Regions from separate parts of the Xenophilus sp. genome, predicted to be linked through region 3. Evidence: predicted binding sites of a transcription regulator. Region 3 holds the regulator's gene; each other region holds the start of a gene.
What was found. Region 3 encodes LexA, which represses DNA repair genes until DNA is damaged. Its sites were predicted from a motif close to ACTGTATNNNNATACAGT; they were not measured.
Positions count from the first base shown of each region.

Region 1: the regulator LexA is predicted to act here: its motif matches at 1,525-1,542, upstream of ACIY1X_RS05985 (PA0069 family radical SAM protein).
Region 2: the regulator LexA is predicted to act here: its motif matches at 1,815-1,832, upstream of ACIY1X_RS19600 (ATP-dependent helicase).
Region 4: the regulator LexA is predicted to act here: its motif matches at 1,856-1,873, upstream of imuA (translesion DNA synthesis-associated protein ImuA).

Region 1 covers NZ_JBIQNC010000021.1:15,043-18,243, reverse strand. The annotation lists partial or broken gene ACIY1X_RS06000 (NAD-dependent epimerase/dehydratase family protein) at 1-303, opposite strand, end outside; gene ACIY1X_RS05995 (thiol-disulfide oxidoreductase DCC family protein) at 303-764, opposite strand; gene ACIY1X_RS05990 (GbsR/MarR family transcriptional regulator) at 833-1,435, opposite strand; gene ACIY1X_RS05985 (PA0069 family radical SAM protein) at 1,549-2,643, shown strand; gene ACIY1X_RS05980 (TfoX/Sxy family protein) at 2,647-3,012, opposite strand; gene ACIY1X_RS05975 (VOC family protein) at 3,074-3,201, opposite strand, start outside.
Region 2 covers NZ_JBIQNC010000157.1:1,896-5,096, reverse strand. The annotation lists gene mnmA (tRNA 2-thiouridine(34) synthase MnmA) at 1-543, opposite strand, end outside; gene corA (magnesium/cobalt transporter CorA) at 587-1,573, opposite strand; gene ACIY1X_RS19600 (ATP-dependent helicase) at 1,844-3,201, shown strand, end outside.
Region 3 covers NZ_JBIQNC010000124.1:6,252-9,452, forward strand. The annotation lists gene adk (adenylate kinase) at 1-221, shown strand, start outside; gene ACIY1X_RS17440 (asparaginase) at 317-1,300, opposite strand; gene lexA (transcriptional repressor LexA) at 1,388-2,080, shown strand; gene ACIY1X_RS17450 (hypothetical protein) at 2,204-2,527, shown strand; gene ACIY1X_RS17455 (D-2-hydroxyacid dehydrogenase family protein) at 2,645-3,201, shown strand, end outside.
Region 4 covers NZ_JBIQNC010000053.1:5,824-9,024, forward strand. The annotation lists gene ACIY1X_RS10555 (DNA polymerase Y family protein) at 1-1,059, opposite strand, end outside; gene imuA (translesion DNA synthesis-associated protein ImuA) at 1,028-1,849, opposite strand; gene ACIY1X_RS10565 (efflux RND transporter periplasmic adaptor subunit) at 2,033-3,201, shown strand, end outside.

The DNA of each region.
Region 1 (3,201 bases), on a different contig from region 3:
CGAGACGTGCACGACGCGCCGCACGCCGGCCTGCGCGCAGGCCTCGAACAGCGCCTGCGGGGCGGCGGCATGGACGGCCGCCATCGGCGCGCGCGGCGAATCGCGCAGCACGCCGACCGCGTTGACCACGGCGTCGATGCCGGCGAGGTGGGGCAGCCAGTCCTGCGGCAGCGTGGCGTGGATGAAGTCCAGCGCGGGCGCGCTGCGGCGGCTGCGGGCGACGACCGCGTGCCCCGCGCCGGCGAGTGCGTGCGCCACGGCGCGGCCGACGAAGCCGCTGGCACCGGCGAGCAGGACGCGCATCAGCGGCCCCCCCGTGCGCCGCCGGGGACGGTGCAGATGCCCTCCCGGCAGCCTGCGCTGCGGCGCGCGGCACGGCGCGCCGCACGCTCGAACAGCGGGCCGATCAGCCAGCCCGGCAGGCGGTACCTGTGGCGCACCAGCACCGGGTAGGCGCGCCGCGCGGCCTGCGAGACGAGCGGCAGGCCGAGCAGGCCGCTCACCAGCGGCAGGCCGGCGGCGGCGTAGGCGGCGCGGAAGGTGTCGACGCCGACGTAGACGCGGCCTGCCGCGTCGACCGCGTGGATGGCCTCCATCAGCGCGGCGCGCGGGGCGGGGCCGCCGGTGAAGTCCGCCGGCGAGCAGTCCACGAAGGCGAGCCGGCCGGCGCGGTCGCGCGCCTGGAGGTGGCGGATCTCGCCGCTGCACAGGCGGCAGCTGCCGTCGTAGTAGAGGGTGAGCGGATAGGCGGGGCTGGTCTGCATGATCGTCACTTTCGATATTTCAGTCAAAACAGAAATAAAGGTGCAAAAAAAGAGACCGGAAAGCGATCTCAGAGCATGGGCAGGCTGGCATGGCGGTCGGCCTCGTCGTCGCCGTCCGGGCCGCCGGGCCGGGGCGCCCTGGCCGCCGCGTCGCCGCGCACGAAGCGCTGCACGCTGGCGCCGAGGCTGAGCACCTTGTCCAGCGTGCCGGGCGACAGGCGCAGCATCTCGTCGGCCCAGGCGCCGAGCTTGTCCATCAGTTCCATCGTCGCGCGGATGCGGTCCTGCGCATCGGCCGGCTCGCGGGCGAAGTCGGGGCTGGCGACGATCTCGCGCAGCAGGCGGGTGGTGGGGTCGAACTCGCGCTCCTTGCGCTCGCGCACCACGGTGCGGAACAGCTCCCACACGTCGACGCTGGTCTCGAAGTAGTCGCGCCGGTCGCCCAGCACGTGCGTCACGCGCACCAGGTTCCAGGCCTGCAGTTCCTTGAGGCTGTTGCTCACGTTGGAGCGGGCGACGTTCAGCGTTTCCGACAGCGCCTCGGCGTGCATGGGCTTGCCGTGCACGAAGAGCAGGGCGTGGATCTGCGAGACGGTGCGGTTGACGCCCCACATCGAGCCCATCTCGCCCCAGTGCAGGACGAACTTGCGTTGCAGTTCGGTCAGTTCCATGGCGCTCAGTGTATGGTTTCCGAAATTTCTGTCAACAAAGAAATTGATCGAAAGGAGCGCCGCCGTTGAAATGTCGATGAGCGATGAAAACTGTATTTATGTACAGTATTTCCATGGCCGACGCCCACATTCCCCTGCATGCCATCAAGGGCCGCGGCGCGGCCTCGCGGCTGGCGCACCGCTTCGAGAAGGAGGCGCGGGGCAGCTTCGACGACGGCTGGGGCACGCTCGAGGAAGAGGACTTCGTCACCGCCGCCCCGGACGCCGTGGCCACCGAGGTGCGCTTCGAGGACGCGAAGTCCGTGCTCGGCGGCAACGACTCGCCCGACATCCCCTTCGAGCGCTCGCTCAACCCGTACCGCGGCTGCGAGCACGGCTGCATCTACTGCTTCGCCCGGCCCACGCACAGCTACCTCAACCTCTCGCCGGGCCTCGATTTCGAGACCAAGCTGATCGCCAAGCGCAACATCGCCCAGGTGCTGCGCCAGGAACTGGCACGCCCGCGCTACCAACCGGCCGAGATCGCCATCGGCACCGCCACCGACTGCTACCAGCCCATCGAGCGCGAGCTGCGCCTCACGCGCTCGGTGATCGAGGTGCTGCAGCAGGCGCGGCATCCCTTCGCGCTGGTCACCAAGTCCAGCGCCGTGGAGCGCGACCTGGACCTGATCGCGCCCATGGCCGCGCAGCACCTGGCGGCCGTCTACGTGACCGTGACCACGCTCGACGGCGAGGTCGCACGCACGCTGGAGCCGCGCGCCGCCGCGCCGCACCGTCGGCTGCGCACCATCCGCACGCTGGCCGAGGCGGGCGTGCCGGTGGGCGTGAGCGTGGCGCCGCAGATTCCCTTCGTCACGGAGGACATGGAACAGGTGCTCGAGGCCGCCTGGGACGCCGGCGCGCGCAGCGCCTTCTACACGGTGATCCGCCTGCCGTGGGAGGTGGCGCCGCTGTTCCGCGAGTGGCTCGACGTGCACCACCCGCAGCGCGCGGCGCGCATCATGGCGCGCATCCGCGAGATGCGCGGCGGCAAGGACTACGACGCCGACTGGAGCACCCGCATGAAAGGCACCGGCACCTGGGCCGAGCTGATCGGGCAGCGCTTCGCCAAGGCCACGCGGCGCATCGGCTTCAACCGCGAGCGCATCGTGATGGACCTCTCGGCCTTCCGCCCGCCGCGGGAGGACGGGCAGGGCAGCCTGTTCTGACCTTCAGCGGCCGGGCTTCTTCTTCGTCTTGCGCATTGGCATGGGCGCATTGGCCGTGCGCAGCGCCGCCTCGACCGCGCGCCGTGCCCACAGCGCGGCCGCCTGCCGGTCCTCGAACACCGTCTCGGGCGCCTGGCGGTAGGAGGTCGTCATCTTCCTGCCCTGGCGCTCGAAGCTGAAGGCCGGCAGCGCCAGCGCCTCGAAGTGCGGCAGCGTCTGCGCGTCGGTCTTCAGGTAGAGCACCTCGCGCACCACCAGCGCGAACATCAGGTCGTCGTGGTAGACGCCGTAGCCGCCGAACATGCGCGCGATGCGCACCGGCCCCAGGCTGGCGAAGACGTCGTGCAGGGTGTCGCTCAATTGGCTCATCGGGCAACCTCCGTGCTTCGCACCGCGGTGCGAGCCCCCTTCGGAACGGCCGGGCGTGGGCTCATGCCGTGATCTCGATGCGGTTGCCGTCGGGATCGAGCACCACGCTCTCGTAGTAGCCGTCGCCGGTGCGGCGCGGGCCGTCGAGCACCGGGTGGCCGGCCTCGCGCAGCCGCGCCGTGAGCGCGT
Region 2 (3,201 bases), on a different contig from region 3:
CTGCGCCTGGTTCAGGCGGTGCAGGAAGTAGCTCTGGTCCTTGGCCGGGTCGAGGCCCTTGAGCAGCTCATAGCGCACGCGGGCGCCATCCCGCGCGGCCGCGCGGGATGTTCCTTCCTGCCCAAAGGGCTCGCCCGTGTCCGCTGCCACGCAGCGGACACGGGCGTAATGCCCTGTGGCGATCTTCTCGGCGCCCAGGCGCATCGCGTGGTCGAGGAAGGCCTTGAACTTGATCTCGGCGTTGCACAGCACGTCCGGGTTGGGCGTGCGCCCGGCCTGGTACTCGCGCAGGAACTCGGCGAAGACGCGGTCCTTGTAGTCGGCCGCGAAGTTCACGTGCTCGATCTCGATGCCCAGCACGTCCGCCACACTGGCGGCGTCGACGAAGTCGATGTTCGACGAGCAGTACTCGCTGTCGTCGTCATCCTCCCAGTTCTTCATGAAGATGCCGACGACCTCGTGCCCCTGCTGTTTCAGCAGGTGCGCGGTGACGGCGGAATCCACGCCGCCCGAGAGGCCGACGACGATGCGGTGACGGGTCATGGGGCCGGATTGTCCCAGCCCGCCGCCGCCTTCGCCGGTGCCGCTACTTCAACCAGCCGCGCTTACGGAAATAGAGCATCGGGCCGACCGCGCTGGCGATCATCAGCGCCAGCACGTAGGGGTAGCCCAGGCTCCATTCCAGCTCGGGCATGAACTTGAAGTTCATGCCATAGATGCTGGCGATCAGCGTCGGCGGCAGCAACGCCACGCTGGCCACCGAGAAGATCTTGATGATCTTGTTCTGGTTGATGTTGATGAAGCCGACCGTGGCGTCCATCAGGAAGTTGATCTTGTCGAACAGGAAGGCCGTGTGGTTGTCCAGCGATTCGATGTCGCGCAGGATCTGGCGCGCGTCCTCGAACTGCTCGGCGTCGAGCATGCGCTGGCGCATCATGAAGCTCACGGCGCGGCGCGTGTCCATCATGTTGCGGCGGATGCGCCCGTTCAGGTCCTCCTGGTGCGCGATCAGGCCCAGCACCTCGCCGGCGGTCTCGTCGCTCACGTTGCCCTTGAGCACGCGGTTGCCGGCCTTCTCCAGCTCGTCGTAGATGCCTTCCAGCGTGTCGGCCGAATACTCCGCGTCCGCATCGAACAGCGCCAGCAGCACGTCCTTGGCGTTGTCGATCAGCCCCGGCGCGCGCCGCGCGCGCATGCGCAGCAGGCGGAACACGGGCACGTCCTCGTCGTGGATGGAGAACAGCACGCCGCGGCTCTTCAGCTCGGCGTTGTGCTGGTTCAGGATGAAGGCCACGCGCACGCTGCGCGGCTCGTCGGCATCGGAGATCAGGAAGTCGCTGCGCACGTGCAGGTCGCCGTTGTCTTCCTCGTAGAAGCGGGCCGACTCCTCGATGTCCTCGTCGGTCACGTCCTCCGGGATCGACAGGCCGTAGTACTGCTTGACCCAGCGCTTCTCGTCGAGCGAGGGCGATTCGAGGTCCACCCAGATGGGCTGGAAACGCGAGAGTTCCTCCAGCGACTCGATCTCTTCCTGGACGAGCCGGCCGTTGGCGAGCGTGAAGATGTTGAGCATGGCGTGCTCCCCTGGTGTGTTCGGACGGTGAGGGCAAAAGAAGGGGAAGAAGACGGGGCGCGCTCGCACGCCCTTGTTCCCATGGACCGGCCCTGCACCGCACCCAGCGCGCGGGAGACTAGAGGGGGGACGCCGAACGCTGCCGAGACGGGTCGCTATCCAAGGCGATTTCTCCTGTGTGGCAACGGGGCGCGATTATGGCACCGCAACATGATGCGGCGCGCTCGCGCGCGGCGCGGCATCTGGATGGACGTCCAGTACATTCGGGGCATGTCCGCCCTGGCTTCCGACACCCCGACCGCCCCCGGCATCGCCGCCGCCGAGGCGCGGCTGGCCGAGGCCCTGGCCGGGCTCAACGACGCGCAGCGGGCGGCGGTGGAGCACGGCCTCGCCGCGGACGACGGCGCCGGCGCGCCGCCGCTGCTGATCATCGCCGGCGCCGGCTCGGGCAAGACCAGCACCCTGGCGCACCGCGTCGCGCACCTGATCGCCCGCGGGGCTGACCCGCAGCGCATCCTGCTGATCACCTTCTCGCGCCGCGCGGCGCAGGAGATGTCGCGCCGCGCCGGCCAGGTCGCTGCGCGCGTGCTGGGCCTGCGCGCCGACGCCCTGCCGCAGCTGCCCTGGGCCGGCACCTTCCACGGCATCGGCGCGCGGCTGCTGCGCGAGTACGCGCCGCAGATCGGCCTGGACCCCCAGTTCACCATCCACGACCGCGGCGACGCCGAGGACCTGATGGGCTGGGTGCGCAGCCGCCTGGGCCTGGCGGCGCGGGAAGGCCAGAAGCGCTTCCCGCTCAAGAGCACCTGCCTCTCGATCTACTCGCGCACCGTCAACACCTGCATGCCGCTGCCCGAGGTGCTGCGCCAGCACTTCCCCTGGTGCGCCGAATGGCACGACGAGCTGGAGCGCCTCTTCGGCGCCTACGTCGAGGCCAAGGCGCAGCAGAACGTGCTCGACTACGACGACCTGCTGCTGGCCTGGGCCGAGATGATGGGCGAGAGCGCGCTGGCCGCGCACGTCGGCGCGCGCTTCGACCACGTGCTGGTCGACGAGTACCAGGACACCAACCGCCTGCAGGCGCGCATCCTCCTGCGCTTGAAGCCCGACGGCCGCGGCGTAACGGCGGTGGGCGACGACGCGCAGTCGATCTATTCGTTCCGCGGCGCGACGGTGCGCAACATCCTGGACTTTCCCGGCCAGTTCGCGCAAGCGGCGCGCGTGGTCACGCTGGCGCGCAACTACCGCTCGACGCAGCCCATCCTCGACGCGGCCAACGCGGTGATGGCCCATGCCGGCGAAGGCCACGCCAAGCGGCTGTGGACCGAGCGGCCTTCGCTCGGCGCGCCGCAGCTCGTGCTGGTGGCGGACGAGGCCGCGCAGGCCGCCTGGGTGGCCGACCGCGTGCTCGCCTGCCGCGAGAACGGCCTCAGGCTCAAGCAGCAGGCCGTGCTGTTCCGCACCAGCAGCCACAGCGCCGCGCTCGAACTGGAACTCGCGCGCCGCAACATCCCCTTCGTCAAGTACGGCGGCCTGAAATTCCTGGAGGCCTCGCACGTCAAGGACCTGCTGGCGCTGCTGCGCTTCGTCCAGAACCCGCGTGCGCGGCTGGCCGGCTTTCGCGTGGT
Region 3 (3,201 bases):
ACGACGCCACCGGCGAGGACCTGATCCAGCGCGACGACGACAAGGAAGAGACCGTGCGCAAGCGGCTCGACGTCTACAGCCAGCAGACGCGCCCACTGGTCGATTACTACCGGCAGTGGGCGGCACAAGACCCGGCCGGCGCGCCCCAGTACCGCGCCATCAGCGGCGTGGGCTCGGTCGACGAGATCACCCGCCGCGCCTTCGAGGCACTGGGCGGCTGAGCCTGCCCCCTTCCCACCGGCCTGCAGCCGGCGGCGCGAAGACGAAGCCACTCCCCCGCGGGGCAGTGGCTTTTCTTTTGCCGCATCGGGCCGGCTCAGCCGGCCTGCATCAGCGAGAGCATCAGCGCGATGCGCGCCTTCACCGGCGGCAGATCGACCGCCTCCGGCAATGCCTCTGCGCCCGACGCCAGCACGCGGCCGAAGGGGCAGCGCGTCGTGCGCACCACGGTCACGCCCGCCGCCTGCGCCCGCTGCGCCGCCGATTCGAGGTCCCGGTGCAGCGTCGCGTTGCCGGTGCCGGCCAGCACGAGGCCCTGCACGCCGACGGCAGGGTCCTGCGCGCGTTCACGCAGCAGCGCATCCACCAGCCGTCCGCCGGCGCCGGCGTGACTGAGCACGATCTCCACGCGCGGCCACGGCGCCTGCTCGGCGATGCGCTGCAGGAGCGCCGGCGCCGCCGGCGGCGATGCCGGCCAGCCCTGCGCCAGCGTCACGCGGCCTTCCTCGATCACGCCCAGCGGCCCGAGGTCGCCGGAGGAGAAGGCGTCGAGCCGGTAGGGGTGCACCTTCTGCACCGCCTGAGCGCCGTGGATCGTCCCCGCGCACACCGCGAGCACGCCCGCCGCCCCTGGAGTGGCCGCGACGCCGATCGCATCGCGCAGGTTCTGCGGCCCGTCGGGCGCAAGCGAAGTCGCCGGGCGCATCGCGCAGGCCAGCACCAGCGGCCGCCGCGGCGCCAGCACGCTGTGCAGGAAGAAGGCCGTCTCCTCCAGCGTGTCGGTGCCATGCGTGACGACGATGCCGGCCACGTCCTGCGCGAGCCAGTGCGCGCAGCGCAGCGCCAGCGCGCGCCAGACCCCGGCATCCATGTCCTTGCTGTCGATGTTGGCCACCTGCTCGGCCTGCAGGGCCACGCCCGGCACCTCGATGCCGGCCAGCAGCTCGTCCACGCCGACCTCGCCGGCGCGGTAGCCGAGGTTGTCGCCCTGCACGGCGGCCCGGCCGGCGATGGTGCCGCCAGTGCCCAGCACGACGACCTTCGCCGACCCCGGCGGTGATGCGATGCACTTGTCAATCATGAGAAACTGGTTAAAAATACAGTTACTGGATGCGCAATCAGTGTCCGGCCTGCCCCGGTCATCCGCGTTCTTGCAAGGAGTCGTCCGATGCTCAACCTGCCCGCCTCGCCCTTCGCCGTCAAGCTTACCGCCCGGCAACAGCAGATCCTGGACCTGATCCGCAGTGTCATGGCGCGCACCGGCGCGCCGCCCACGCGCGCCGAGATCGCCGCCGAACTGGGCTTCAAGTCCGCCAACGCGGCCGAGGAGCACCTGCAGGCACTGGCACGCAAGGGCGTCATCGAGCTGGTCAGCGGCACCTCGCGCGGCATCCGCCTGAAGGGCGATGCGCTGCGCGCCCTGGGCGAGTCGCGCACGAGCCAGATGTCGCTCGCCCTGCCCGGCATCGCCCAGCTCGCGCTGCCGCTCATCGGCCGCGTCGCGGCCGGCTCGCCCATCCTGGCGCAGGAGCACGTCGACCAGACCTACTACGTCGAGAACACCCTGTTCCAGCACAAGCCCGACTACCTGCTCAAGGTGCGCGGCATGTCGATGCGCGACGCCGGCATCATGGACGGCGACCTGCTCGCCGTGCAGGCCACCAGGGAGGCGCGCAACGGCCAGATCATCGTGGCGCGCCTGGGCGAGGAAGTCACGGTCAAGCGGCTCAAGCGCACCCGCGACGCAATCGAGCTGCACGCCGAGAACCCCGACTACCCCACCATCGTGGTGCAGCCCGGCGAGCCCTTCGAGATCGAGGGCCTGGCCGTCGGCCTGATCCGCAACACGATGCTGATGTAGCACCCGCACCGATTCCGGGCCGTGCCAGGTGGCGGGCGTATGGCTGCTCTTGCAGGCCATCACCCTGGCGCGGCCTTCCACCGACGAATCCTGCCTGTGTTCAACCTTCCCTCAGGAGTTCACATGGGAATCGCATTGCTCACCCTGGCCGACCTGTTCGTGCCCTTCCAGTCCATCGCCGGCCGCTGGATGGAGAGCCGGCACCGCCGCCGCCACGCGCTGCGCTACGTGGCCGTGCGGCCGGCCTGCGGCCTGCACGGCAGCGCCGCGGCGCAGCAGGCCATCCGGCCGGCCAGGCCGCTCAAGATCACCCGGCTGGTCGAACGCGGCCAGCAAGGCCGCCCGGCCGCAGGCGGCGTGGTCATCTCCGGCCGCATGGACGAGGTCTGCGCCGAGCTGGAGCGGCTGGCCGCGCTGGAGGCAGCCGGGTCGCCGCTCACGCACTGACGCCGGCAGCTGGGGCGCCCGCACTAAGGCGGCGCGCCGGCACCACGCCCTTCCAAGGGCACTCTGGAGCCCCGGCGGCCCCGATGCGCGGGCATGCGCAAGGCACAATGGAAACCCATGAACATTGTGATCCTTGACGACTACCAGGACGCGGTGCGCAAGCTGCGATGCGCCTCCAAGCTCGACGCCTACGCAGCCAAGGTCTACACCAACACGGTCAAGGGGATCGGCCAGCTCTCGGTGCGCCTGAAGGACGCCGACGTGATCGTGCTGGTCCGCGAGCGCACGCAGATCACGCGCCAACTGGTGGAAAAGCTGCCCCGCCTGCGACTGATCTCGCAGACCGGCCGCGCCGGCGCGCACATCGACGTCAACGCCTGCACCGAGTTCGGCGTGGCGGTGGCCGAGGGCTCCGGCTCGCCGCAGGCCCCGGCCGAGCTGACCTGGGCGCTGATCATGGCGGCCATGCGCCGCCTGCCGCAGTACATCAGCAACCTCAAGCACGGGGCGTGGCAGCAGTCGGGGCTGAAGTCGGCCTCCATGCCGCCCAACTTCGGGCTGGGCATGGTGCTCAAGGGCAAGACGCTGGGCGTCTGGGGCTACGGGCGCATCGGCCAGCTGGTGGCGCGCTACGGGCAGGCCTTCGGCATGCAGGTCATCGTCTGGGGCCGCGA
Region 4 (3,201 bases), on a different contig from region 3:
CAGCAGGCCGGTGCCGGGGCCCTCCTGCGCAGGCGCAGCCGCCGGCTGCGCCTGCACGGCCGGCACCCAGGCCTGCATGCGCTCGGGGCGGTGGTCGGCCTGCGGGCGGGCGCGCAGCACCCGCTGCGGGCCCAGGCGGGCGCTGAGCTTTTCCACCAGCTGGTGCAGCGGCTCGCCGGGGCGGTTGTCCTCGGGCAGGAAACTGCGCGCCGCGCCGGCCCAGGGCGCCGTCTCCAGCACGTGCAGGCGCAGCCAGCCGGTGGGCGCGGCCAACTGCGTGAGGGCCAGCCGCTCGGCCAGCAGGCGGCGCAGGTGGGCCATGTCCTGCGTCGGCTCGGCGGTGCGCACCACCAGTTGCTGCTGGCGCGGCAGGTCGACGCCGTTCAGGCGCTTGAGGTCCAGCGTCCACTCCAGCGCGAAGGCCAGCACGCCGCGCTGGCGCGCCTGCAGCCACAGGCGCAGGCCGGCCAGCAGGCGCTGGGCGGCCCACAGCAGTTCCGGCGCGCGGGTGGCCAGGGCGGGCAGCTCGATGCGCTGGCTGAAGGTCTCGGGCAGGGTGAGCCAGGCATGCCGCTCGGGCCGCAGGCCCCAGGCGATGTCCAGCGCCTCGCGCAGTCCGGGGCCGAAGCGCCGCGCCAGCCCGCCGCGCGGCAGGGCCGCGGCCTGCCCCCAGGTGTGGCAGCCCATGCGGGCCAGCACGTCCAGGTGCGGCCGGGCGGCCGTCAGCGTCCACAGCGGCAGTGCGGCCGGCAGTTGCTGCGGCGGACGCTGGCCGGCGGCATACAGGCGCAGCCGCGCCAGCGCGACCAGGCTGGTGGCGCCCTGCACCCGCCGCACGGGCACGGGTGCCGGGTTCTCGGCGGCCATCTGGCGCATCAGCGCCTGCCGGCCGCCCCACAGGCGCTCGCAGGCCGCCACCTCGAGCAGCAGCGCTTCGTCCAGCCAGGCGACGTGCGGGGTGAAGCGCAGCGCCCACCAGCCCAGGGCCTCGGGCGCGGGCATGGCCGGCGCCTGCGGCTCCGGCGGCTCAGGCGGCCACCACAGCGCCAGCCAGTGCATGGCCTGCCTCCTGAAAGTCGGTGCGGCGCGGCCGGCGCGGATCGAGCCGCAGCACGGTGGCACCGCCACCGGCGGATGCGGCATCGGGAACGGCCATCCGCCGGCGCCGGCTGGCGGCGGCCAGCAGCGCCGCCATGTGCGCGCTGCGCGCGGGCAGCGCCAGCGGCGCGGCCATCGGCGGGCCGCGCCGCTTGAGCACCTGCACGTCCAGTTGATCGGGTCGGCCCTCCGACGGCGCCACGCGCAGCCGCAACCGCGCCGGCGAGGCGCCCTCCCTGTCCGCCTCGGGCCGCAGCACGAACAGCAGCGCCGCGTGCCGCGCAGCGGCCAGCTGCAGGCGGCGCAGTTCGGCCGCCCGCGCCTGGGGCAGCCACGCCAGGACGGCGGCGGCGCCGGCGCAGCGCAGCGCCTGCTCGCAGGCCCAGAGCCGTTCGGCCGCCGTCCCGGCGCGCACCCACAGCAGCGCCTGCACCGGCAGGCCGGCACCGGCCAGGGCCGGGCCGAAGGGCTCGTGCGGCGGGCCGACCAGCACCACCGGCGCCTCCCGCTCGGCCACCGCCGCGGCCAGGGCCGGCAGCAGCAGCGGCCACAGGGGTGCGTCGGGCGCGGGTTGCAGCAGTTCGGTGAGCGCGCCCACCGGCCAGCCGCCGCCGGGCAGTTGCGCGTCGAGCGCGGCATGGCCGGTGGGCCGGGCCGGGCCGTCGGCGGCGCCCAGCTCGTCGCCCCGCCAGAGGTCGGCGCAGGCGGCGAGTGCCTGAGGGAACGGGGAGGAAGATGGAAGTGCGGGCATCGAAGAACTGTATTTATATACAGTTATCGACGCCTTGGGCAACACGCCGGAGTGTCCCGCCCGGACATTTGATCCGAAATTGCAACCAAACTTTGCCTGCCGTTTACGCAAGCCCTTTACGCTTGCAACTTTCGCACGCCTATCCGGCTCCTGCGAACCGACCTCCTCGAAGGAACACCCACCTTGAGCTTCTTCCATCTGCCGGGCCTGGCCGTGACGGTCTGCGCCCTCGCCCTGCTGGGCGCCTGCAAGGACAAGCCCCAGTCCGCCCCTCCTGCGCTGCCCGAGGTGATGGTGCGCGCCGTCCAGCCGCAGACCGTGCCGCTGCATGCCGAGCTGCCCGGGCGCACCGCTGCCTTCATGGTGGCCGAGGTCCGGCCCCAGGTGGGGGGCATCATCCGCAGCCGCCCCTTCACCGAGGGCAGCACGGTCAAGGCCGGCCAGGTGCTCTACGAGATCGACCCCACGCCCTTCCAGGCCGAGGTGCAGCGCGCCGAGGGCGCGCTGGCCAACGCGAAGGCCACGGTCGCCTCCACCCGCGCCTTGGCCGAGCGCTACAAGGCACTGCTGCCGCAGAAGGCGGTGAGCCAGCAGGAGAACGACAACGCCCAGGCCGCCTACGAGCAGGCCAGGGCCGCCGTGAAGGTGCAGGAGGCGGCGCTGAACACCGCCCGCATCAACCTGCAGTACACGAAGGTGACGGCCCCCATCGCCGGGCGCACCAGCCGCAGCGCGGTGACGCCCGGCGCGCTGGTGTCGGCGGCGCAGGCCACGCCGCTCTTGACGATCTCGCAGCTCGATCCGATCTACGTGGACATCGCGCAGTCCAGCACCGAGGTCCTGCGCCTGCGCCAGGCGCTGGCGGCCGGCCGGCTCGACCGCGGCGACGCGGCCCAGCGCGTGGTGCTGATGCTGGAGGACGGCAGCCGCTATGCGCACGAGGGCCGCGTGCAGCTGACCGAGGTGACGGTGGACCCGAGCAGCGGCTCGGTGACGCTGCGTGCGCGCTTCCCCAACCCCGAGGGCCTGCTGCTGCCGGGCATGTTCGTGCGCGCCGTGGTGGACGAGGGCAGCACGCCGCAGGGCATCGTGGTGCCGCAGTCGGCCGTGCTGCGCGACCGGCGCGGCAACCCGATGGTGCGCGTGGTCACGGCCGACAACAAGATGGTGGAGCAGCCGGTGGCGATCGCCCGCTCGGTGGGCACCCGCTGGCTGATCAGCGAAGGCCTGAAGGCCGGCGACCGGGTGGTGCTGGCGGGCGGCCAGCACGTGCAGCCGGGCGCCACGGTCAAGCCGGTGGACGAGCCGCCGGGCGCCGCCCCCGCGCGGGACAACGGCTCCCAGGCCGCGCC